DNA from 3 places in the Arthrobacter sp. NPDC058130 genome. Region 1 is predicted to be linked to each of the others. Evidence: riboswitches for the same ligand, from Rfam matches in the RefSeq annotation. Region 1 holds a riboswitch; each other region holds the start of a gene.
The links. A riboswitch is a leader RNA that binds a small molecule or an ion and turns the genes downstream of it on or off. The one in region 1 is predicted to bind cyclic di-AMP.

Region 1 (7,522 bases):
GGCCGCAACCGGTCTGGTCCTCACCGTGACGGTCCCCGTCACGAGCCCGGTACTGGCCTCGAACGCTGACGGGACAGGCGCCCTCTCCGCTGCAGTGCAGCCGGATGTCACGGCTGCCGCCGCCGCAAAGGTCGATTTCAGCCGAACGGCCGTCACCACGAAGGGTGATCCGGACGGCAAGCTCAAGCAGCTCCTCAGCGCCCAGTCTGTGGGAAGTATCACCCGCGCGGCATCGGCCGGCACCCTCGGTGCGCCGCTGGACCAGATGGTCACGGCCTCGCCGTTCGGCTACCGCGTCAGCCCCATCACCGGCGGTGCGGGCGAGTTCCACCGCGGCCAGGACTTCGCCGCCCAGTGCGGCACGGCCGTCCATGCGGCCGCCAGCGGCACCGTGACCTTCAACGGATGGCATCCCTACGGCGGTGGAAACCGCGTCGTGATCGACCACGGCAACGGCCTGGAGACCACTTACAACCACCTGTCCTCGGCCTCGGTCAAGGTCGGCCAGAAGGTATCGCGCGGCGATATCATCGCGATGAGCGGGACTACAGGCGCCTCCACCGGCTGCCACCTTCACTTTGAAGTGATGGTCAACGGCGACGTCGTTGACCCCCTCGGTTGGCTCTAAAAAGGTGATGGACCGCTCTCGAATCCTTGTGACACGCCGTGATCTGAATGTGACATTGAGTCCGGACTGCTGTAGGGTTTGAAGCACGCCAACTTTTCCGAAGTTGGCGCTCTTGAGTGGATTGCCTAGCTCTGCCACCGCTCAAGGTCCGTTCGCATTACATCGTCTGGCAGGGGCGGGGGAACCAATTTTGGCCTTCGAAAGAAGGCCTAGGGGTTAAGTCGCAAAGCTTCCCAGGAAGCAGCGCGGCCGGGTGACTCCCATCCGAATCCGACAGCTCACCTCGTAGGCATTGGGAGAGGCTACTTTCGTGTCTTCACGCCACAACTCTGCGCGCATGCGCACCGGTGAGGCTCTTTTGAGCTCGCCGGAATCCACATCACGTGCCGCCCTTGCTGGTGCCCGGATGGGATCACGTTCCGCAGGCTCATTCTCTACCGAGCCCGGACAGCATGCAGTTTCCGCATTTGGCGCGTCTTCGCAGTACACCCTTCGCTAAGTAACCCAATTTCGGGGCGATCCGGCGTACCCCCAAGATGCCGGAGCGTCCTCAGTCCGCGCCCGAAAGCGCGCGGTCCAAGGATCACGAAAGAGAGAACTTAATGACTACTCGTGCAACCGTTGCACGGCACCGAGCCGAGGTCACCAAGACCAACTCGCTGGCTGTTATTGCAAAGGCTGTCGGCGACAACGCCGGCGGCATGGGCCGTCAGGCCGCGGTCATCGCCGCAGCCTCCGGTCTGGTCCTGACCAGCGGAATCGCAGCCAACGCTGCTGAGACCAACGTTCAGCGCGAATCCACCTCCGCTTCGGCTCTGGAAGTCCAGTCCGCCACCCCGGCCACCATCTCGGCCGCATCCAGCATCGCGATCTCCTACGAGAAGCCCGCCGTGACCACCACGCCGGCTCCCGTCGTCGAGGCCCCGAAGCCCGTTGTGCAGGTCCAGGACTCCACGGCCTCCCGCGCCGGCGGCACCGAGCTTGGCGTCAGCGGCGGCGTCGCTGCCCAGGCTCCGGCCGGCATCGGCAGCGGCTCTGGCGCGACCATCGCCGCTGCTGCGTACGCACAGATCGGCGTTTCGCAGGACTGCACCGCACTCGCCACCAACGCCCTGGCCGCGGCCGGCATCCACTACCACGGCTGGCCGGCAGGTTACCTGTCCCTGGGCCGCACCGTGAGCGCCTCCGAGGCACGCCCGGGCGACCTCGCCTACTACCAGAACGGTGGCGTGGGCATGGCCCACATCGCGGTTTACGTCGGCAACGGCATGGCAGTCCACGGCGGCTGGAACGGTGGCACCACCGCGCTGTACAGCGTGAACGTCGGCTCCGGCCCGGTCTTCATCCGCGTCGGCGGCTAGGGACAGAGCTCCAGCACTTCGAAAGACCCCCGCTCTTTGGCGGGGGTCTTTTGCGTTGCCGTGCCATGAACTTTGCGCGCGGAGGGCCGCGCCGATGAAAAAATATTCGGTGATCCGGCACCTGAGTGTTTACTCTTGTGTTGTCGATCCATAGCCCGACCATGCAGAGGGCAGCCGGCCCTCGTGCCGCTGGCGGGTGCGGCCGTGAAGAGGTATGCGGATGCGCACTCTCGTTCTGAATGCTGGATATGAACCACTGGCGGTAATCACGTTCCGCCGGGCGCTCGTCCTTGTCCTGACCGGAAAGGCCAGCGTTGTGGCGGAAGGGGACGACCCCGTTGTTGGCCCCCAGGACATTCTGGGCCGCCCGTCCGTGATCCTGCTGAACCGTTACATCCGTCCGAGGTACAACACGATGACAGCGGTGAGCCGCCGCGGCGTGCTCCGCCGCGATGCCCACCGCTGCGCCTACTGTGGCAAAGCGGCCCACACGATCGACCACGTCCAGCCCAAGTCCCGGGGCGGCGCCGATTCCTGGGAGAACCTGGTGGCGGCCTGCCTGCGGTGCAATAACGCCAAGAGCGACCACACGCCCGCGGAGATGGGCTGGAAGCTCGGGTTTGTTCCGGGCCCCCCGAAGGGCGCGATCTGGCAGATCAAGGAACTCGAGAAGCCGACGCCCGCCTGGGATCCGTTCCTGCTGCCGGAATCAGCCGCCTGACCTGGCCGGCGCATGGCCTGCCCTGGTTCGGGGGCAGCCCGCGCCGCGCTAGGCTGAACCGGTGGAGTTCGATGCCATCATTCTTGCCGGGGGAAGGTCCTCCCGCCTTGGCGGCGTGCCCAAATCCCGGCTGGTCTACGACGGCGCCACCCTCCTTGAGCGGTCGCTGCGCGCCGCGGGCGCGGCGGGGCGCGCCGTCGTCGTCGGGCCGGACCCCGGGGACCTTCCCGACGGCGTCCTGACCTGGCGGGAAGAGCCGCCCTTCGCAGGGCCGGCCGCGGCTATCGCCGCAGGCCTGGACGCGCTGGCGGCAGACCATGCCGGCCGGCCTGGGGACGCCGGTCCGGCGCCGTTTACCCTGGTGCTTGCCTGCGACATGCCGAGGTCCGCCGCCGCCGTCCGGGTCCTGGCCGAATCGCTGGCCGTCTCCCTGGCAGCAGCGAAGGACCAGCACCGGGGCGACGGGGTCATGGCCGTCTCCGAGGACGGCCGGAAACAGCCGCTCGCGGGCTTTTATGGCACAGCTGCGCTACAACGAAGTGTTACGGACGCACGGCACCGGGGGAGTCTGGAAAACGCATCGGTCTTCGCCCTTCTTGCTAGTCTGGACGTACGGGAAGTTCGCGTTCCCCCGGGGTCCACTGATGACGTTGATACCTGGGATGATGCGTCCGCACTGGGGATATCCGGCAGGTTTCCACACCTCGGTCCGGGCTCCGGGCCGGAACCCCGCAGCTGAACTCGACCATGGAGGCAAACGGTGAAAAGCCAGGATGAAACGCTGGAAGACTGGTGCCGTGCCCTGCTCCAGGCCTTGGAGCTGGAAGACGTTGAGATTGACGTGAACGAGGTCCTCGCCCTGGCAGGCGTGGCCGCCCACTCCGTAGTGCGCCCCGCGGCGCCGCTGACCACATTCATTGCCGGCTATGCCGCCGGTCTGGCCTCCGGCTCCGGGCAGGCGACGGACTCCGTGTCCATGCAGGACGCCATGGCCGTAGCGCGCCGGCTCGCCAAGGACTACGCGGCCGCCGAAGCTTCCGGGGCATGACGCCTGCGGCTGGGGACGACGCCGGACCGGCCGTCCATGGCGGGAACGGCCCCGAGGGCGGTCCCGCGGAACCTCTCGCGGACCCGGACGCCGTCAAGGCGGACGCACCGGAGGCGGACGCAGCGGACCCGGACACAGACCAGGACGCAGACCAGGACGCAGACGTTCCGCACCGGCACCTGGCCCACACATGGCAGGAGGCCCGGCAGCTCGCCTTTGACTGCGCCGCACCCATCCCGGCCGCCCCCGTCCCCCTCCGGCAGGCGCTGGGCCGCACCCTGGCAGCAGACGTGCTTGCCCTGCAGGACATGCCCCACTATGCCTCCTCTGCTATGGACGGCTGGGCCGTCAACGGCAGCGGCCCCTGGATCCTGGCCGAACCCGGCCAGCGGCTGGCACCGCATCAGGCAAGCCCGATCGCCACCGGCGGCCTTATCCCGGCCGGGGCCAAGGCCGTGCTGCGCAGCGAAAGCGGTGTCATCGACGCCGACGAGGACGGCCTGCCCGTCCTGAAGCTGGGCGGCACGGCGAAACCGGGGGACCCGCGCAACGGCGACCACATCAGGAAGGCCGGAGAGGAAGCTGCTGCCGGGGATCTCCTGATCAAGTGCGGCGCGGTCCTGAACCCCGCCCATCTGGCCCTCGCCGCGCTGGCCGGACACGACGCCCTTCCGGTGCTCGGCAAGGCCGTGGTGCGGCTGGTGTTCACCGGCGCCGAGGTGGTGGCATCCGGGACGCCGGCCCCCGGACAGGTTCGCGACACCTTCGGACCCCAGCTGGCAGCCGTGGTGGGCATGCTCGGCGGGATCTGCACCGAAGAAGTGAAAGTCGGCGATTCCTACCCCGAATGGCTCGCCGCGCTCGAGGACGGCGATCCCCTCGCCACGGGCAGCGAAAGCCTGCCTGCCGACGTCGTCATCACCACCGGCGGCACGGGACGCTCCGGAACCGACCACCTCCGGCGTTCCGTCGCCGAGCTGGGCGGACGACTGCTGATCGACGGGATCGCCATGCGGCCGGGCCACCCGGCCGTGCTGGCCGAACTGCCGGACGGCCGGTATGTCCTCGGCCTGCCGGGAAATCCGCTCGCGGCCATGATGGCGCTGTCCACCATCGGAGCCCCGCTCCTGGCGGCCCTGGGGCGCGGTTCCATCCCGCCGCTCAGCGAGGTGCCCTGCGGCTCGACGATTGACGCCGATCCCGGCCGGACCCGGCTCATGCCCTTCCGGCTGCTCTACGGCATGGCATCCCCGGCGCAGCACACCGGCCCGGGAATGATGCGGGGCCTGGCCGCCGCCGACGGCGTCCTGGTGGTCCCGCCCCATGGCGTGCAGTTGGGGGAGCTGGTCCCCGCCTTCGCGCTCCCGTGGGGCGCGCCGGTCCCCGACGCTTCGGCAGCTCCCGTGGCGAAGCCTGCGGCGAAGCGGACCGCCAGGAAGACCGGTGCCAGCGACGGGCCGGTGGACTGGAGCGCCCTCCTGGGCTGAGCGCCCGCCGAACCGGGCCGGAGCGCCGGCAGTGCTGGTTTCAGGATCAGGCACTTGCAATGATGGAATCAGCGAAAACCCTATTGCTTAGGAGTACCGGATGGGCCGCGTGACGCAGCGCCGCAAAGTGCACAAAATTGTCCTGGACGGGTCCGCGCACGCCCTCGAATTCCCGGTCCGGCACCGGGAGGACGTCCTCGCCGTCGAGGAACCGCTGGAAATCCGGCTCGGAAACATGTCCTTCTCCGTCACCATGCGAACGCCCGGCAGCGACTTTGACCTCGTCGCGGGGTTCCTGGTCTCCGAGGGGATCATCTGGACTCCCGAGCAGCTGGTCTCGCTCAGGTTCTGCGCCGGCGAAGACGCCGACGGGATCCAGACGTTCAACGTGGTGGAGGCCCAACTGCGGCCCGACGTCGTCCTGCCGGAGACCGGCCGAAACGTCTTCACGTCCAGTTCGTGCGGCATTTGCGGGACGGACTCCATCGATGCCGTCCGCAAGTCCTCCCACTACAGCCCGGCACAGGATCCGTTGACCGTTCCCGTCGAAACGCTCGCGGCCCTCCCGGACGCCCTCCGGTCCGCCCAGGAGGTCTTCGACCTCACCGGCGGCGTGCACGCCGCCGGACTCTTCAGAATCGCCGACGACGGCTCGGCGGAGTTGCTGTGCCTCCGGGAAGACGTCGGACGGCACAACGCCGTGGACAAGGTGGTGGGCTGGGCGCTCCGCGAAGGCCTGCTGCCGCTCCGGGGCACGGTGCTGCAGGTCTCCGGCCGGGCATCGTTCGAGCTCGTCCAAAAGGCAGCCCTCGCCGGCATCCCGGTGCTCGCCGCCGTCAGTGCACCCTCCAGCCTGGCTGTCGAACTGGCCGAGGCCAGCGGGATGACCCTGGCAGGGTTCAGCCGCCGGACCAGCCTGAACGTCTATGCAGGCCAGCAGCGCGTCGCAGTCCCGGCCCCCGCGGCCGGCTAATAGCAACACTTGGCCAACGGGTTCCCCACGACGTAAGTTTTATCCATCGATTGGAGCCAATCGGACCCCCAGCGCTGAAGAGGAACACATTGCACGACGACCGCCGTCTTACGGAAGTCCGGCTGGACCGCTTTCTGCGTGACCGCATTGCCCCCGCCGTCTACCCGCGCAGCGTCCCGCTGACCCTGAGCAGCTGGGACGCGCCGGACGAGCCCGTGCCCGTGCTCGAGGCCCTGCGGCACGAGTTCGCGCCCCAGGAACACGGGACGGCCTGGGGCCGGCCATGGAGCACCAAGTGGCTCCGGCTGCGGGGAGAAGTGCCGGACGGCTGGGGAACCGCGGCCGGCACCTCGGTGGAAGTCCTCGTGGACCTGGGTTTCAGCGGCGACGCCCCGGGCTTCCAGTGCGAAGGCATCGCCTGGCGGCCCGACGGGACCATCATCAAGGCGATTTCACCGCGGAACCAGTACATTCCGCTCAAGCTTCTGGGCAGCGGCATGGCCGTCGACTTCTATGTCGAAGCCGCGGCCAACCCCGACTTGTCCCAGAACTGGACCTTCGCCGCCACGCCTTACGGCGACAAGGCCACCTCAGGCAGCGAACCCAAATACCGTCTGGGCAGGATCGCCATCGCCGAACGCAACCAGGCGGCCTGGGAACTGCAGCAGGACATCTTCACGCTCAGCGGGCTCATGCATGAACTGCCCATGGACCTGCCCCGCCGCCACGAAATCCTGCGGGCGCTCGAACGCATGCTGGACATCATGGACCCCGACGACGTCGCCGGCACCGCAGACGCCGGACGGGCCGCGCTGGCCGATGTCCTGTCCCGGCCGGCCTACTCCTCGGCCCACCGGCTCGTGGCCACGGGTCACGCCCACATCGATTCGGCCTGGCTTTGGCCCGTCCGGGAAACCATCCGCAAGTGCGCCCGGACGTTCTCCAACGTCGTGGCGTTGATGGACGAGTATCCCGAATTCATCTTTTCGTGTTCCTCGGCCCAGCAGCTCGCCTGGATGAAGGAGTACTACCCGGAGCTGTTCGGACGCATCCGGGACAAAGTCCGCGCGGGCCAGTTCGTTCCCGTTGGCGGGATGTGGGTCGAATCGGACTCCAACATGCCCGGCGGCGAGGCCATGGCAAGGCAGTTCCTCGAGGGCAAAAGCTTCTTCCTGGACGAATTCGGCGTCGAATGCCAGGAAGCATGGCTCCCGGACACGTTCGGGTATTCCGCGGCGCTCCCGCAGATCATCAAGGCCGCGGGCAGCCGCTGGTTCCTGACCCAGAAGATCTCCTGGAACCAG
Region 2 (7,522 bases), on a different contig from region 1:
CCTGGCCGGGGACGCCACCCGCAAGAGCCTCTCCCCCGACGACAACGCGGTCCTCCTAGCGCTCACCCCAAACGGTGTGCCCGTGGACCGGACCCTCTCGGCCGGCGCCTACCGGCTCACCGCCGTCCGCACACCCTATGGCGACGTGATTGTCACCGGTCTTCCGTTGGCAGAAAAGGAAAATACCCTGACTTCGCTGGTCTGGACCATGGTGGTGGTGTCCGCTGGCGGACTCGTGCTGATCGGCCTTGCCGGCACGGCCCTGATCCGGCGGACCATGAAGCCGCTGGAACAACTGTCCGAGGTGGCCACCAAGGTCTCCCGCCTCCCGCTGGACGCCGGCGAGGTGGCCCTCGGGGTGCGCGTCCCGGCGTCGGCCGCCCACCAAGGAACAGAGGTGGGCAGCGTAGGTTACGCGCTGAACCAGATGCTGGACAACGTCTCCAACGCCCTCGAGGCGCGGCAGGATAGTGAAATGAAGGTGCGGCAGTTCGTCGCCGACGCCTCGCACGAACTCCGCACGCCGCTTACGGCCATCCGCGGCTACACGGAGCTGATGCGGATGACCGAGCACTTCACCCCCGACGGCCAGAGATCCCTCGCCCGCGTGCAAAGCCAGTCCGAACGGATGACCACCCTCGTGGAGGACCTGCTGCTGCTGGCGCGCCTGGACGAGGGGCAGCCGTTGAAGATCAGCGACGTCGACCTCACCCAGCTGGCCATCGAGACGGTGAGCGATGAGAAAGTCATGGCTCCGGACCGCGTCTGGCAGCTGGAACTTCCGGAGGAGCCCGTGGTGGTCCGCGGCGATGCGAGCCAGCTTCACCAGGTCCTCGCCAACCTCCTGTCGAATGCGCGCAAGCACACGGACCCAGGGACCAAGGTGGTCACGGGCGTCATGCGTTCGGCCGACGGAAGCGCCGTGGTCACCGTGACGGACAACGGCAGCGGCATCGCCCCGGAATTCATCGGCCGGGTCTTCGCCCGCTTTGCCCGGGCCGACGCCGCGCGCACCAATCCCGCCGCCACCCCGGCAAATGCGCCGGTTGTCGCGACGGCGGGGGCCCGGTCCGGGGCCGGCCCCAGCTCAGCTTCCGGTGCCGCTTCCGGTGCACCCGGCGTTTCTTCCGGCAGCCCTGGCGGTGCCGGCGCGGCTGCTGCCACCCCGACGTCGGAAGGCACGAGCGGTTTGGGCTTGTCCATAGTCCAGTCGATCGTGGAGGCCCACGGGGGCACCGTTGAAGTCACCTCCCGGCCTGGACGCACGGAGTTTGCGGTGCGGCTGCCCGCGGCGCCGCCGTCGGCGTAGTCCCCGCAGGAAATCCTGCCTCGCCTCCACCGTCAGTCCCGCGCAAGCCGACACCCCGCCGCTGTGACTCCTGTTACCAAAATGTGACTTAAGCGCCGAGGTCCTGTAGCGTCGTTGGGGTGCGGCCGCCATTTGTGCCGTATATCCGGATGGACGCCAAACTCTGCCGCTTCCCGGATTCCGCTGGACCAGGCAGAGGCGGGGGACCCAGAGTTCCCGGGCATTCTGCATTCATGCGCCCTCGGGGTGAAGCCGACACGTGATTCTCCGTGCGGCCGGATGACCTCATCCGAACCCGACAGCTAACTCCGTCGGCGTTGAGAGGCCCATCATGACTGAATTCCAGGTACAAACGCGCCCTGACGGCGGTTCCCATGCCCGCTCCCCCAAGTCGCGCCACCGCGCCGAACCAGCCAAGCAGGCATCCGCCCTGTCCAGGCTGGCGGGCGGTCTCGGCATCACTGCCCGCCGCGCCGCCGTCGTCACCGCCGCCTGCGCGCTGCTGGTGGGAGGCGCCGCCGCTAGCCAGGCGGCAGAGCCCGGCGCCCGCGCCAACGTTGCGAGCCAGACGCCCATGAGCGCGGACCCGCTGGCCAAGCTGAACTTCGAACGAGTCCAGGTGGTTGCTCCCTCTGCCCCCGCGGAGAGCAGCGGGGCAGCCCAGGCCGCAGAGGCGAAGCCCGCCGAAGCGCCCGCTGCCGCCCCGGCCGCCCCGGCGCCTGCTGCTCCCGCGCCGGCCCCGGCAGCCGCCCCGGCCCCCGCAGCGGCCCCGGCGCCGGCTCCCGCAGCCGCTCCGGCCCCCGCGCCGGCACCGGCAGCTGTACCCGCCCCCGCACCGGTGGCTGTCGACGACCCTGCCGGAGCACAGGCCTACGCCGCGTCCCAGCTGGGCAACTACGGCTGGGCTGCGGGCCAGATGCAGTGCCTGCAGAAGCTCTGGACCAAGGAATCGGACTGGAAGACCACCGCCACGAACGCCAGCAGCGGCGCCTACGGCGTGGTCCAGTCCCTGCCCGCCTCGAAGATGGCGAGCGCCGGTGCCGACTACATGACCAACTACCGGACCCAGATCAACTGGGGCCTGAACTACGTCAAGGAACGCTACGGCTCCCCCTGCGGCGCGCTGAACTTCCACTACGCACACAACTGGTACTAAACCGGCACTAGCCGTACTGCCCAGGCAGGGTGGTTGAGGCCCCGGATCCATGTGGATCCGGGGCCTCCCGTGCGTCCGCGGCCGGACTGGTTTTGACTGGCCGGTCTGGCTCGCCGGACTTCCACAGCCCCCGCACAGCTTGGCCCTAAAGCCCTCATATGGGCCGGCGGGAATGTTGAGCCATGACATTCACAGACCAGGCCACAGGAACCCTGTCCCGTTCCACGGCGACGCCGGCCGGTCCGGCGGCACCGCCCTCCCCGTCCGGACCTGCACCGTCAGGGCTTGCTTTGGCCGACGCGCCCGCCCCGGGCCCGTTCGCCGGAGCGCTTGCCAGTCCCGGCGGCCGGCGCGCACCCATTGACACGCGCGCAAGCACACCCTTGCTGGACGTCACGATCCCGGTCTTCAACGAGGAACGGGACCTTGAAGCGTGCCTGCGCCGGCTCCACGCGTACCTTCTCGGCGCCTTCCCGCACTCTTTCCGCATCACGGTGGCGGACAACGCCAGCACCGACGGAACGCTCAAGACGGCGGAGCGCGTGGCCCGGGAGTTGCGGGAAGTGACGGTGGTCCATATGGCCGAAAAGGGCCGCGGAAATGCGCTTCGCAAGGTGTGGCTCTCCTCGCCGTCGCCGGTCCTGGCGTACATGGACGTGGACCTTTCCACAGATCTGGCGGCCCTCGGCCCCCTGCTTGCCCCGCTCATTTCGGGGCACTCCGACCTGGCAATCGGCACCCGGCTGACCCGCAACTCGCGCGTGGTCCGCGGACCCAAGCGGGAGTTCATCTCGCGCAGCTACAACTTCCTGCTGCAGTCCCTCATGGGCGCCCATTTCAGTGATGCCCAGTGCGGGTTCAAGGCGATCCGGGCGGACGTGGCCCGGCAACTGCTCCCCCACACCCTGGACAACGCCTGGTTCTTCGACACCGAACTGCTCGTGCTGGCGGAAAAGTGCGGCCTGCGCGTCCACGAAGTGCCGGTGGACTGGACAGACGACCCCGATTCCAGCGTGGACATCGTCCAGACTGCCCTCGCGGACCTGCGCGGCATGGCACGGTTGAGCCGGGACCTGGTTTCTGGCCGGATCCCTGTCCCCGAACTGCGCGCCGCCCTGGCCCGCGGACCGCTGCCGGCCTCCTCGCGGTCCCAGGAACAAAGCCCCGGCGGAAGCCTCTTCGGGCAGCTGGTCCGCTTCGGCAGCATCGGCGTGGCCTCCACCGTGGCGTACCTGGCGATATTCCTGCTCTGCCGCGGGATCATGGACCCGCAGCTGGCAAACTTCTTCGCGTTGCTCACCACCGCCGTGGTCAACACCGCGGCCAACCGGCGCTTCACGTTCGGCATCCAGGGCAGCAGCCAGGCGGCACGCCACCACTTCGAGGGGCTGCTGGTTTTCGGGATCGGGCTGGCCCTGACCTCGGGCGCACTCGCCCTGGTTCACGCCACGTCGGGAGCCTCACCGGACCGCTGGCTCGAACTGCTGACGGTCACGGCCGCCAATCTGGCCGCCACCGCGGTGAAGTTCCTGCTCTTCCGGCTCGTGGTCTTCCGCCCCCGGCGCACCGACACCGTTCCGGCGCCCGACGCAAGCACCGTTCCGACGCCCGACGCAAGCACCGTTCCGACGCCCGCCGCCGCCATCACCGTCGCGGCGTCCGCCGCCGCTGAGGCTTCCCTCCCCCGCACAGAAAAGGCCAAGTAAATGACGGCAACCGTCAGCCCCACCGCCGGAGCCCAGGCCGGATCAACGGCCGGCAGCCCGCCCCTGGACCAGGAAACGACTGTCCCGGCATCCGAGGACACCGGCACGGCCCTGATCTCACCCAACGTGCCCTCACCCAACCCGCCCGCACCCCTGAGCCGCCGGGACCGCCTGCTGTTCGGACGGCAGCCCCGCTGGGTCCGGCCCTCCGCAGCGCTGCTGCTGGTGGTCACCGCCGCGTTGTACCTGTGGAACCTGGAAGCCACCGGCTACGCCAACTCCTTCTACGCCGCGGCGATTCAGGCCGGGACCAAGGACTGGACCGCGCTGCTCTTCGGCTCCCTCGACCCCGGCAACGCCATCACGGTAGACAAACCGCCGGCCGCCCTCTGGATCCCCGCCCTCTTGGGTCGGATCTTCGGTTTCTCGGCGTTGAGCATGCTCATTCCCCAGGCACTCATGGGAGTGGCCGCCGTCGGGCTTCTGTACCTGACCGTCAAGCGGGTGTCCGGACCGGCCGCTGGCCTGCTCGCCGGCGGCGCCCTGGCGCTGACCCCGGTGGCTGCCCTGATGTTCCGGTTCAACAACCCGGACGCCATGCTGACCGTGTGCCTGGTGCTGGCCGCCTACCTCACCACGCGCGCCATCGAGAAGGCCGGCTGGAAGTGGCTCGCCGCGGCCGGCGCGGTGATCGGCCTGGCCTTCCTGTCCAAGATGCTGCAAGGCTTCCTGATCGTTCCCGGACTGGCACTGGCCTACCTGTGGGCGGCACCCACCACACTCGGCCGCCGGCTCCTGCACCTGTTGGCCGCCGCCGCGGGCATTGTGGTGGTGGCCGGAAGCTACATTGGGCTGTTCCAATTGACCCCCACCTCGGTCCGCCCGTACATGGCAGGCTCGGAGACCAACAGCTTCCTGGAACTCACGTTCGGCTACAACGGCCTGGGGCGGATCACCGGGTCCGGCGGGGGCATGCCCGGAGGCGGCTTCGGCGGCAATGCCGGCGGCCCGGGCGGCAACGGGAACGTGGGCTTCGGCGGCACGGCCGGGATCACCCGCATGTTCGGGACCAGTTTCGGCGGTGAGGTGTCCTGGCTGCTGCCGGCCGCCCTGATCCTGCTAGCCGCCGGGCTCTGGTTCACCCGGCGCGAGGCCCGGACCTCAAAGTCCCGTGCGGCGCTCCTGCTGTGGGGCTGCTGGCTGATCGTCACCGCCGGAATCTTCAGCTTCATGAGCGGCACCGTCCATCCGTACTACGCCGTGGCCCTGGCCCCCGCGATTGCGGCCCTGGCCGGCATCGGCTCCCTCGAACTGTGGCGGGGCCGGGCCTACTGGCCCGCGCGGATTGTCCTGGCCGTGGCAGTACTGGCCACCTCGGTCTGGTCCGCCGTGCTCTTGGGCCGCGACCCGGCCTGGCTACCTGGTCTCCGGGTGATCGTCGTGGTCCTGGGCGTGCTCGCCGCCGCGGCGCTGCTCGTGCGGGTGGACAGCCTGGCCGCGCTTCCGGCACGGTTCCGCAAGGCCGCCACGGCCGGCGTCGTGATCCTTGCATTGCTGGCCGGCGGGCTCGGGAGCACCGCGTGGACGCTGGCGACTGTGGCCCAGCCGCATTCCGGTTCGATCCCCACGTCCGGTCCCACCGCATCCGCGATGGGCGGCGGCTTCGGGGCGGCAGGCAGGACCGGCCGTGACGGCATCGCCAGCAGCACCGGCAGCACCGCCGGCGGAGCGGCGGCCGGCGGCCCCGGCGGAGAAACGGCATCGGCGGAGCTGACAGCGCTGCTGAAGTCCTCCGACGCCAAGTGGTCCGCGATTGTCTCCGGCGCCACCCAGGCCGCCAGCCTGGAACTCGCCACCGGCACCAGCGTGATCGCACTCGGCGGCTGGAACGGCGGCGACCCCTACCCCACGCTCGCACAGTTCCAGGCGATGGTGGACCGCGGCGAGATCGGCTACTTCATCTCCGGCGGCATGGGCGGCATGGGCGGAGGCCGCGGGGGAAACTCCGAGGTCGCCACTTGGGTCGCGGCCAACTACCAGGCCCAGACCGTGGGCAACACCACCGTCTACAAGCTGGGAGCCTAGGCCGCCATGACTGACACCCTGAGCCCCCGCCCCGGCCCGGCGCCGGCCCGCACGCCGGACCCGCCGCAGCCGCGGTCACCGGAACATCCCCGGCGCTTTGGGCCCCCGGCCGCCGGCGGCGGGCGTGCCGCCGGCGGCGCACGGACCCTCCGCGCCGCACTGACCGTCCGCGGCGCCCGGCAGCTGCAGCAGCGGCTGGAACTCGCCGCCCTCCTCCTGGCCACGGCCGTGCTGTACGTGTGGAACCTCGGCGCCTCCGGCTGGGCGAACGCGTTCTACTCCGCGGCGGCCCAGGCCGGGTCCCAGGATTGGACGGCCTGGTTTTTCGGCTCCTCCGACGCCGCCAACGCCATCACCGTGGACAAACCGCCGGCCTCGCTGTGGGTGATGGGGTTGTCGGTGCGGATCTTCGGGCTGAGCTCCTGGAGCGTCCTCGTGCCGCAGGCGCTCATGGGAGTGGGCACGGTCTGGCTCGCCTATCTGGCCGTGCGCCGGGCCGCGGCTCCCGCCACGGCCGACGCGCGGCTGGCGCACCGTGCAGGGCTCCTCACCGGTGCGGTCATGGCGCTGACACCGGTGGCCGTGCTGATCTTCCGGTTCAACAACCCCGATGCCCTGCTGGTGCTGCTGATGACCGCGGCCGCTTATGCGGTGCTGCGCTCCATCCAGGATGCGCGGCTGCGCTGGCTCCTGTTCGCCGGGGCGCTCCTGGGCTTCGGTTTCCTCACCAAGCAACTGCAGGTCCTGCTGGTTGTCCCCGGCTTTGCCCTCGCCTACCTGCTCGGGGCGCCGGCGGCGGCCGGCAAACGGGTCCTTCACCTGCTCGCCGCGGGCGCGGCGATGGCCGTCGCGGCCGGGTGGTGGCTGGCCGCCGTCGAACTCATTCCCGCGGCGAACCGGCCGTATATCGGCGGCTCGCAGAACAACTCCATCCTGGAGCTGACTCTCGGCTACAACGGCCTGGGCCGGCTGAACGGCGATGAAACCGGCAGTGTGGGCGGCGGCAACGGCTGGGGCATGCCCGGGCTGTTCCGGCTTTTCAACAGCGAGTTCGGCGGCCAGGTCGCCTGGCTGCTGCCCTCGGTGCTGCTGCTCGGAGCGGGGTTGCTCTGGTTGGGCCGCCGCGCGCCGCGCACCGACGCGGTGCGGGCCTCCGTGATCATCTGGGGCTCGTGGGTTGCCGTCACGGGCCTGACGTTCAGCTTCATGGCCGGGATCATCCACCCGTACTACATGGTGGCGCTGGCCCCCGGGATCGCCGGCCTC
Region 3 (7,522 bases), on a different contig from region 1:
CGCCCTGTCTCGACCAGGTGGTAATAGGCAGACGCAGCAAGGATCTTGGCCGTGCTGGCGGCCACAAACTTTTCCTGGACCCCGTAGCCGTGGACCACGCCGTCCGAAAGATCGATCAACGACACCCCCAGCGAATACGCGCTGTTGGCCTGGATGATCCCAGTGATCTGGGCGTCGAGTTCGGGGCCGATGGCCGGGACCGCGACGACGGCGGGAGGCACTTCGGCCGGCTTCGTGGCAGCGGCCGCTTCGGCCACTGCCGGCGAGGCGGGGCCTGCAGCGGTTGGAGCTGTTGCGGGAAGGTCAGACGCTGCCGGTGTTGTCCCGCCGGCGTCGGTAACCGGCGGCGCAGATCCCTGGGGCGCGGTCAGCGGCGACGCGCCGGCGGTCCCTGCTGCAGCGGCAGCAGGCGTGGCCGCGGCGGCCGGCGCGTCGGGCGGCACACCCGTCTGGACGGTCGCATAAACGGTGCCGGCAGCCACCAGGGCAACCGCGACGGCGGCCGCTGTCAGATACTGGGGCCGGATCCTCCTCTCGTGCCTTGGTACGGGCCGCGACGCGGGCTGGGATCCGTCGTCCGCGCGGTGGCCGCCGGACCCATAGTGGCGCGGCGGCGGTTCAGTCATCCGGACCTGCCCCGGGCTTTTGTGCGAAATCGTTCGCAGGCATCGTGCTTCCCCCCGAAAGGTGACTGACCGCGGTGAGGCCATAGAGTTCCTGCATTCTGCACGGTCCCGGCACCCCGTGCAAGGGCCAGTTCTTGGGAAAAACTGGGCCAGCCAGCCAGATTCCCGGCCGGAAAATATTTTCCGTTGCAGGTCAGCCGCGCAAAGCCACGGCGTACCCTGTAGAAAACCGAGGAGCGAAGATGCGAAAAATCATCATGGTCATGCAGGTGTCACTCGACGGATTCTTCGAAGGACTGGACCGCGATATCAGCTGGCACATGGTGGACGACGAGCTGCACGGACACATGAACGAAAAACTTGCCCCGATGGGCGCCTTCCTGGAGGGCCGCGTCTCGTACGAGCTGATGGAAGGTTACTGGCCGACCGCGGACCAGGACCCCGACATCAGTCCCCTGATGGCCGAGTTCGCCCAAATCTGGCGGGACATGCCCAAGATCGTCTACTCCCGGACACTGATGACGGCCGGTCCGAACACAACTGTGGTCCGGGAGGTAGTAGCCGAAGAAGTCCTGGCGCTAAAGGCGCAGCCGGGCGGGGATATGACCCTCGGCGGGGCGGAGCTCGCCGATACTTTCCGGCGGCTCGGGCTGATCGACGAATACTGGGTGTATGTTCATCCGGTACTGATTGGGCGGGGCAGACCCATGTTCAAGGATGCCGACAGCAGTGCCCAGGTCCGGCTGCTGGAGACGCACACCTTTGGCAACGGGGTAACGCTGCTGCGCTACGCCGCGTAGGTTTTGCCCGCTGCAAAGCGGCGGGACTCCCCGGCGGAACTCCTCAGCGGGACTTTCTTAAGCGTTTCTTAAACGCCTGGCGGGAGAGTGGGAGTCGGCGCCCTTTTTCGGGCGTCCGTTGTCCCTAGCCGGAGGATCCCATGACTGGACCCGCACTCCCCCACGTCCGCCACTGGTTGCTATTGGGCGTCCTGCTGTCCGCCGCCGTCGTAGCACTGGGCCTGGCGGCGCAGCTGACGCCGGGCTTTAGCGCTGCCGAGATCGGGGTGGACCAGGACCTCAGCCACCATCATCTCCCCGCCCTGACCGCTGTGGCGATGGCCCTCAATGTCGTGTTTGGCCCGGTGGTGGGCCTTGCCCTGATCGGCGGCGCGGCCCTCTACGTCTGGCTGTTCCGAGGCGGCCTGATTAAGGCGGTAGCGTTCGGCCTCGTGGCAACTTCCGGCTGGGTGGCCAGTGAATTCTTCAAGATCATCGTGGCCCGCCAGCGGCCCGACCCCGCCCTGCTGTTCGATCCCCTAGCTCCGGAAACCGGCTCCGACAGTTTCCCGAGCGGCCATGTGTCCTGTGCGGTGGCCGTTGGTTTCGCGCTGTTCTTCCTGGTCCGCGGAACCCGCTGGGCCAAGATCACTGCGTTCAGTGCGGCCGCGCTGGCACTCCTCGTCGCCTGGTCGCGGCTGTATATCGGGGTCCACTACCCCACCGATGTGGCAGCTTCATTCCTGGCTGCGAGCGCCGCGGTGGTCCTGCTCACGGGACTCTGGAACGTTGTGACGCCCTGGATGGCGGACCGGCTTCGCGCCCCTTCCGCCATCCGGTCGCTGGAATCTGAGAGGAATTGAGAATGCACGCTGTGGACGTTTTTGCCCTCCTTCCGGCTGCGGCAGCCGGGACACCCTCGCTGCTGGACCCGGCAAGCCTGCTCGCCGGGCTGGGCCCGGCCGCCTTGGGCGTCATCGCACTCATGGTCTTCATCGAATCGGGCGTGCTTTTTCCCTTCCTGCCCGGGGATTCGTTGCTGTTCACTGCGGGCCTGCTGCACCAGCAGCTGCACGTGACGTTGCCGGTGCTGATCGGCGTCGTCACCGCTGCTGCCGTCGCCGGGGACCAGGTCGGTTACATGCTCGGGCGTAAATTTGGCCGGCGATGGTTCAAGGACGATGCCCGGATCCTGAAGACAGCGCACCTTACCACCACCGAAGACTTCTTCCGCCGCCACGGCGGGGCCGCCGTCGTACTGGCCCGCTTCGTCCCCATGGTCAGGACGTTTGCTCCGCTGACCGCAGGGATCGCGCGCTATGAGTACAAGTACTTCACTCTCTGGAACATCGTTGGCGCGGTGGCATGGTCCGTCTCCGTGACGATGCTTGGCACCTGGTTGGGACACTTTGACATCATCGCCCGGAATATCGACGTCATTGCCGTGGCGATGGTCCTCGTCTCGGTCGTGCCGGGGGGCGTGCAGCTCCTCAAGCGTCGCCGCAACAACCGGCGCCCCGCCGCCGCAGCGGCCGCAACCGCGGACAACACTGCGGGCGACACGGCCGAAGGAACCGAGGACGAACTGCGGACTGTGGAAATGGCCGCGGAAGAATAGCTGGCATGACAACTGCTGACCGCCCGGCCCTGCTGCTCGTCGAGGACGACGCTGTCCTGGGGCCGCTCATCGCCGAGCTCCTCGACCCGGACTACCGGGTCCAGCTGGCCACCAATGGCCGTGATGGTCTTCATCACGGGCTGACCGGCGCCTGGGACGTCATGGTGATCGACCGCGGGCTGCCCGTGATGGACGGCATCGCCCTTATCGCGGCGTTGCGGTCGAAAGGCATTGGTACGCCCATCCTGATCCTGACCGCTCTGGGCGATGCCGACCAGAAGGTCCGGGGCCTGGATGCGGGGGCCAACGACTACGTGACCAAACCGTTCGACGCCGGAGAGCTGGCGGCCCGCCTGCGCGCACTGACGCGCACCTTCACCTCTCCGGCCCCGGCTCAGGTGACGATCGGGGACTGGGAACTGGACCCGACGCAGCGCTCCGTCCGGTCCGTCTATGGGCACACGGTGCCGCTGACCGCGAAAGAATGCCAGCTGCTGGCAGCCCTGGCCGCGGAACCCGACCGGGTGTTCACCCGGGACGAGCTCCTCGCGGCGTACTTCCACGCCTCGGACCAGCCCGGCGTGATCGATACCTATGTCCATCACCTGCGCCGGAAGATTTCCAAGGCCGTCATCCGTACAGTTCACGGCGTGGGTTACCAGATTGGCGACGCTCATGAATAGCGGCGGGGTCCCCGGCGGAAATCCGGACCACACGATACTGCGCAAGGCCTCGCTCAAGGTCGCGCTGCGGATCAGCGCCGCGTGCGCGGTCATGGTCCTCGGGCTCCTCTCCGCCACGGCGCTGTACCTGATGAACCAGTTGGCCCATCCTGAAGTTCCGGGCTCGGCAGCGGCCGGGACGGCCTACGCCTACCTGGATTCCAAGGATGTCCTCGAAGCCATGCTCATCGCCGGCGTGGCGGGAATCCTGCTGGCCGGCATTGTCGGGTGGCTCAGCGCGCGCAGCGCCATCCGCCCCCTCGGTGATGCCCTGGCCAGGCAACGGCGCTTCGTCCAGGACGCGAGCCACGAACTGCGAACGCCGCTGACCATCCTGGACACCAGGATCCAGCTCGCCCAGCGCACCACGGTGCCCGGCTCCCGGCAAAGCCAGGACCTGGCCCGGATCCGGGAGGACGCTGCGACGCTGACCGGGATTGTCAACGAACTGCTACTGGCGGCGACGGCCGACGTCCCGGACCGCTCCGCACCCCCTGCCGATCTGGCCGACGCCGCCGCAGGCGTCGCCGGGAGCCTCCAATTGGTGGCCGACCAGCGCGAGGTGAGCATGGATTTCTCCGCCGACGCCCGGCCATTGGCCCGGATCGAGAAAAATGCGCTGCGCCGCGCCGTGCTGGCCCTGGCGGACAACGCCCTCGCCCACACTCCTCCGGGCGGCCGTGTGACCATCAGGACTTCGATCGAGCACAACAGCGCGGTGATCACCGTCGCGGACACAGGAACCGGAATCACCGGCGTGGACCAGGCCCGGATCTTTGACCGCTTCGTGCGGACCCCCAGCACCGGCGGCACACACGGACAGCGGAGCTTTGGCATCGGCCTGGCTTTGGTCCGGGAGATCGCCGTTGCTGCGGGTGGCGCCGTCGAAGTGGCCGCGACGGGTGCCGAGGGAACGGTCATGAAATTGACGCTTCCGCTGGCCGGAAGCGGGAATCCCTAGCGTGCGGACCGCGGGCCGGTCACCGGAGTCCCGGGCATAGACTTCGGGCACGGAAAAGACCGGCGATCGTTGCCCCCAAGGAAAACGATCGCCGGTCTTTCCGGACTGTCTAGCCCCGTGGGCCGTACGGCCTAGGCGCGGACGAAGGTCACGCCACCGGTCGCCGTGAGCCAGGACAGCGGGTGGACCATCGTCTGGTTCTTGCCGTTCATGCCGCCACTGACCACCTGGCCGTTGCCGGCGTAGATGCCCACGTGGCCGGACTGGACCACCATGTCGCCAGGCTGCGGGGTGCCCACAACGGTTCCGAGGCCAAGGAATGCCCGGGGACCGATGTCGCCAACGGGCTTGCCTGCCGCGCCAAGGGCCTTTTCCACCATGGCGGTGCAGTCCTGGGTGATGCCCACCTGGCTGTAGGCGGCAGCGAGCATGATGGCGTTGCGTCCGCCGGCAGGCGCCGCAGCCGGCGCGGCAACGGGAGCGGCCTGCACCTGCACGGTTGCCTTGGGTGCTGCTGCAGGCGCTGCAACCGGGGCAGCTGCGGGAGCCGGTGCCGCGGCAACGGGCTGTTCGATGACCGGTGCGGCGACGGAGGCCACCGCGGGGCGGTCGAAGCTGATCTTGACGCTGGAATCGGCGCTGACGGGAGCGCTGACCTGTCCCGCGACGTTCACGTTCGACGCCGGAGCGGAGTCCCGCTGCACGGGTGCCGGGGCGGCGTTGGCGGCCATCGAGCCCGTGAGCACCAGCCCGGAGGCGGCGGCGAGAACGGCTGTATGGCGCGCAAAAGTACTGATTGAAGACATGGATGTAGCCTCTCCCAATGCCTGCGAGGTGAGCTGTCGGATTCGGATGGGAGTCACCCGGCCGCACTCCCGGGCCCGTCATGGCGGGCGCTGTGCGGCTTCACCCCAAGACCTGCGTGGCAGCAGGCCAAAAGTGGTTTCCCCGTCTCTGCCGGCGTCGATGCGAGTTACCCCCGGGCCGCGGCAGAGTTAGGCAATCGGCTGGGGAGCGCCCGTATTGGAAACAACAGGCACTTAACCACCGTAACGCGAACCGCACGCCAATGTCACATTCAGGTAACGGAGGCCACAGTGCTGCCCACCAACTGCCCATGGGGCGGCGCAGCATCCGAACGTAGGATGATGCCATCAGCACCACCTCGAAGCGGAGGCCCAAAATGAACCGCCTGTGTGTCGCCATCTGCCAGTTGAGCAATCAGCCCAAGGAGGATTTCGACGTCAATACCGAGCTGCTGGTCCTGGACGGCCGGGACGTCCACGTGGCCACCTGGGATGCGGAACCGCGCGACAGGGGCTTCGACGAACACGTCCTCAATGACCGGGTGGACTCGCTCGGATACATGGTTGTCAATGACTGGGCCTTCCTGGACGGAAAGGCGTACGCGGTGGTGGAGCGGCGGTCAGCAAACTGATTGGGAACCCCGGCCCGCTGCACGGTCAACGGGACTAATCTCATTCCATGACGAAGGACCCGACGGCCACGGACGCCGTCACCCGGGTCGGGCCTGCCGCCCCGAGTGGCCCCGGGCAGGGCCGCAGGGGCGAGCCGTGACGTTCCTTGCCCTGGCGCTGATCGCCGTCGTCGCACTGGCCGGCCCCCTCCTGGCGCTGCCGGTGCGCTGGCGCTTGCCGGTGGTACTGGGCGAACTGCTGGCGGGCATCGCGATCGGGCGCTCGGGCCTGGCCCTGGTTGATCCGGCGGACCCGACGTTCAGCCTGCTGGCCAATATCGGGTTTGCTCTGATGATGTTTGTGGCCGGAACCCATGTTCCCGTGCGGGATCCGCAGATCCGCTCCGCCCTCGGCAGTGGTTCCCGCCGCGCCGCTGCGTGCGCTGCGGCAGCGGTGGCGGTCGGCATCGGCATCGGCCTGCTCTTCGGGACTGGACATGCTCCCCTCTACGCGGTGCTGCTGGCCTCTTCCTCAGCGGCGCTGGTCCTCCCGATCTTCGATTCCCTGCGGCTCGGCGGACCCCATGTCATCGCCATGACCGCGCAGGTGGCCGTCGCGGACATAGCCTGCATAGTGGCGCTGCCGCTCGTGGTGGACCCGCCGCACGCTCTCCGGGCGGCGCTGGGCGTGCTCACGGTGACCGGCTGCGCGGTGGTTATCTTTGTCGTACTGCGCTGGCTTGATCGCAGGGGAATCAACGGGCGCCTGCACCGACTTTCGGAAAGCCGCAAGTTTGCCCTCGAGCTGCGGATCCAACTGGTGGTCCTCTTCGCCCTGGCAGCGGTCGCGACGTGGAGCAACGTGTCCGTGATGTTGGCGGGCTTTTCCCTCGGCCTGGCGGTGGCCGCCGTCGGCGAACCGAGGCGCCTGGCCCGGCAACTGTTCGCCCTCAGCGACGGCTTCCTGGGTCCGGTGTTCTTCGTCTGGCTGGGCGCATCACTGACCCTCAAGGACCTGGCCGGACATCCGGACATGATCGCCCTCGGTGTGGCGCTGGGCGTCGGCGCCCTGTTGACGCACACCACCCTGGTGGTACTGGGGCTCCCGCTGTCCCTCGGAGTGCTGTCGGCAGCCCAACTCGGCATACCTGCCGCGGCGGCGAGCATCGGGACGCAGCTCCAGGTCCTACTCCCCGGCGAGGCCGCGGCCCTGCTGGTGGGCGCGCTGGTCACCATAGCCGCGAGCGCCGTCGCCGGGTCACGGGCCGCCAGGGGTTTCTCGCTGCCCGCAAATGCCGCCGGCAGGTCCGGCGATACCGGCAGCAGCGCGGTCGGGCCAGGCGGGCCAGGTGGGAGCGGAGGGCCGGGCGGGCCCAAGGATTGAACGGGGCGAGGGCCT

Region 2: another riboswitch for cyclic di-AMP. It lies ahead of ACFVTM_RS18810 (hypothetical protein); the one in region 1 lies ahead of ACFVTM_RS20025 (NlpC/P60 family protein).
Region 3: another riboswitch for cyclic di-AMP. It lies ahead of ACFVTM_RS07625 (hypothetical protein); the one in region 1 lies ahead of ACFVTM_RS20025 (NlpC/P60 family protein).

The regions. Positions count from the first base shown of each region.
Region 1 is NZ_JBHVTV010000015.1:16,561-24,082, reverse strand. Features, by position in the region: gene ACFVTM_RS20030 (M23 family metallopeptidase) at 1-628, shown strand, start outside; cyclic di-AMP (ydaO/yuaA leader) riboswitch at 751-934, shown strand; gene ACFVTM_RS20025 (NlpC/P60 family protein) at 1,231-1,989, shown strand; gene ACFVTM_RS20020 (HNH endonuclease) at 2,210-2,710, shown strand; gene ACFVTM_RS20015 (molybdenum cofactor guanylyltransferase) at 2,772-3,449, shown strand; gene ACFVTM_RS20010 (DUF6457 domain-containing protein) at 3,471-3,758, shown strand; gene ACFVTM_RS20005 (molybdopterin molybdotransferase MoeA) at 3,755-5,245, shown strand; gene fdhD (formate dehydrogenase accessory sulfurtransferase FdhD) at 5,346-6,218, shown strand; gene ACFVTM_RS19995 (alpha-mannosidase) at 6,308-7,522, shown strand, end outside.
Region 2 is NZ_JBHVTV010000013.1:45,747-53,268, reverse strand. Features, by position in the region: gene ACFVTM_RS18815 (ATP-binding protein) at 1-1,309, shown strand, start outside; cyclic di-AMP (ydaO/yuaA leader) riboswitch at 1,481-1,638, shown strand; gene ACFVTM_RS18810 (hypothetical protein) at 1,641-2,465, shown strand; gene ACFVTM_RS18805 (glycosyltransferase) at 2,648-4,171, shown strand; gene ACFVTM_RS18800 (glycosyltransferase family 39 protein) at 4,172-6,256, shown strand; gene ACFVTM_RS18795 (ArnT family glycosyltransferase) at 6,263-7,522, shown strand, end outside.
Region 3 is NZ_JBHVTV010000002.1:751,585-759,106, forward strand. Features, by position in the region: gene ACFVTM_RS07595 (serine hydrolase) at 1-626, opposite strand, end outside; gene ACFVTM_RS07600 (dihydrofolate reductase family protein) at 869-1,426, shown strand; gene ACFVTM_RS07605 (phosphatase PAP2 family protein) at 1,567-2,268, shown strand; gene ACFVTM_RS07610 (DedA family protein) at 2,271-3,023, shown strand; gene ACFVTM_RS07615 (response regulator transcription factor) at 3,029-3,706, shown strand; gene ACFVTM_RS07620 (sensor histidine kinase) at 3,699-4,706, shown strand; gene ACFVTM_RS07625 (hypothetical protein) at 4,838-5,512, opposite strand; cyclic di-AMP (ydaO/yuaA leader) riboswitch at 5,517-5,718, opposite strand; gene ACFVTM_RS07630 (hypothetical protein) at 5,890-6,144, shown strand; gene ACFVTM_RS07635 (cation:proton antiporter) at 6,281-7,507, shown strand.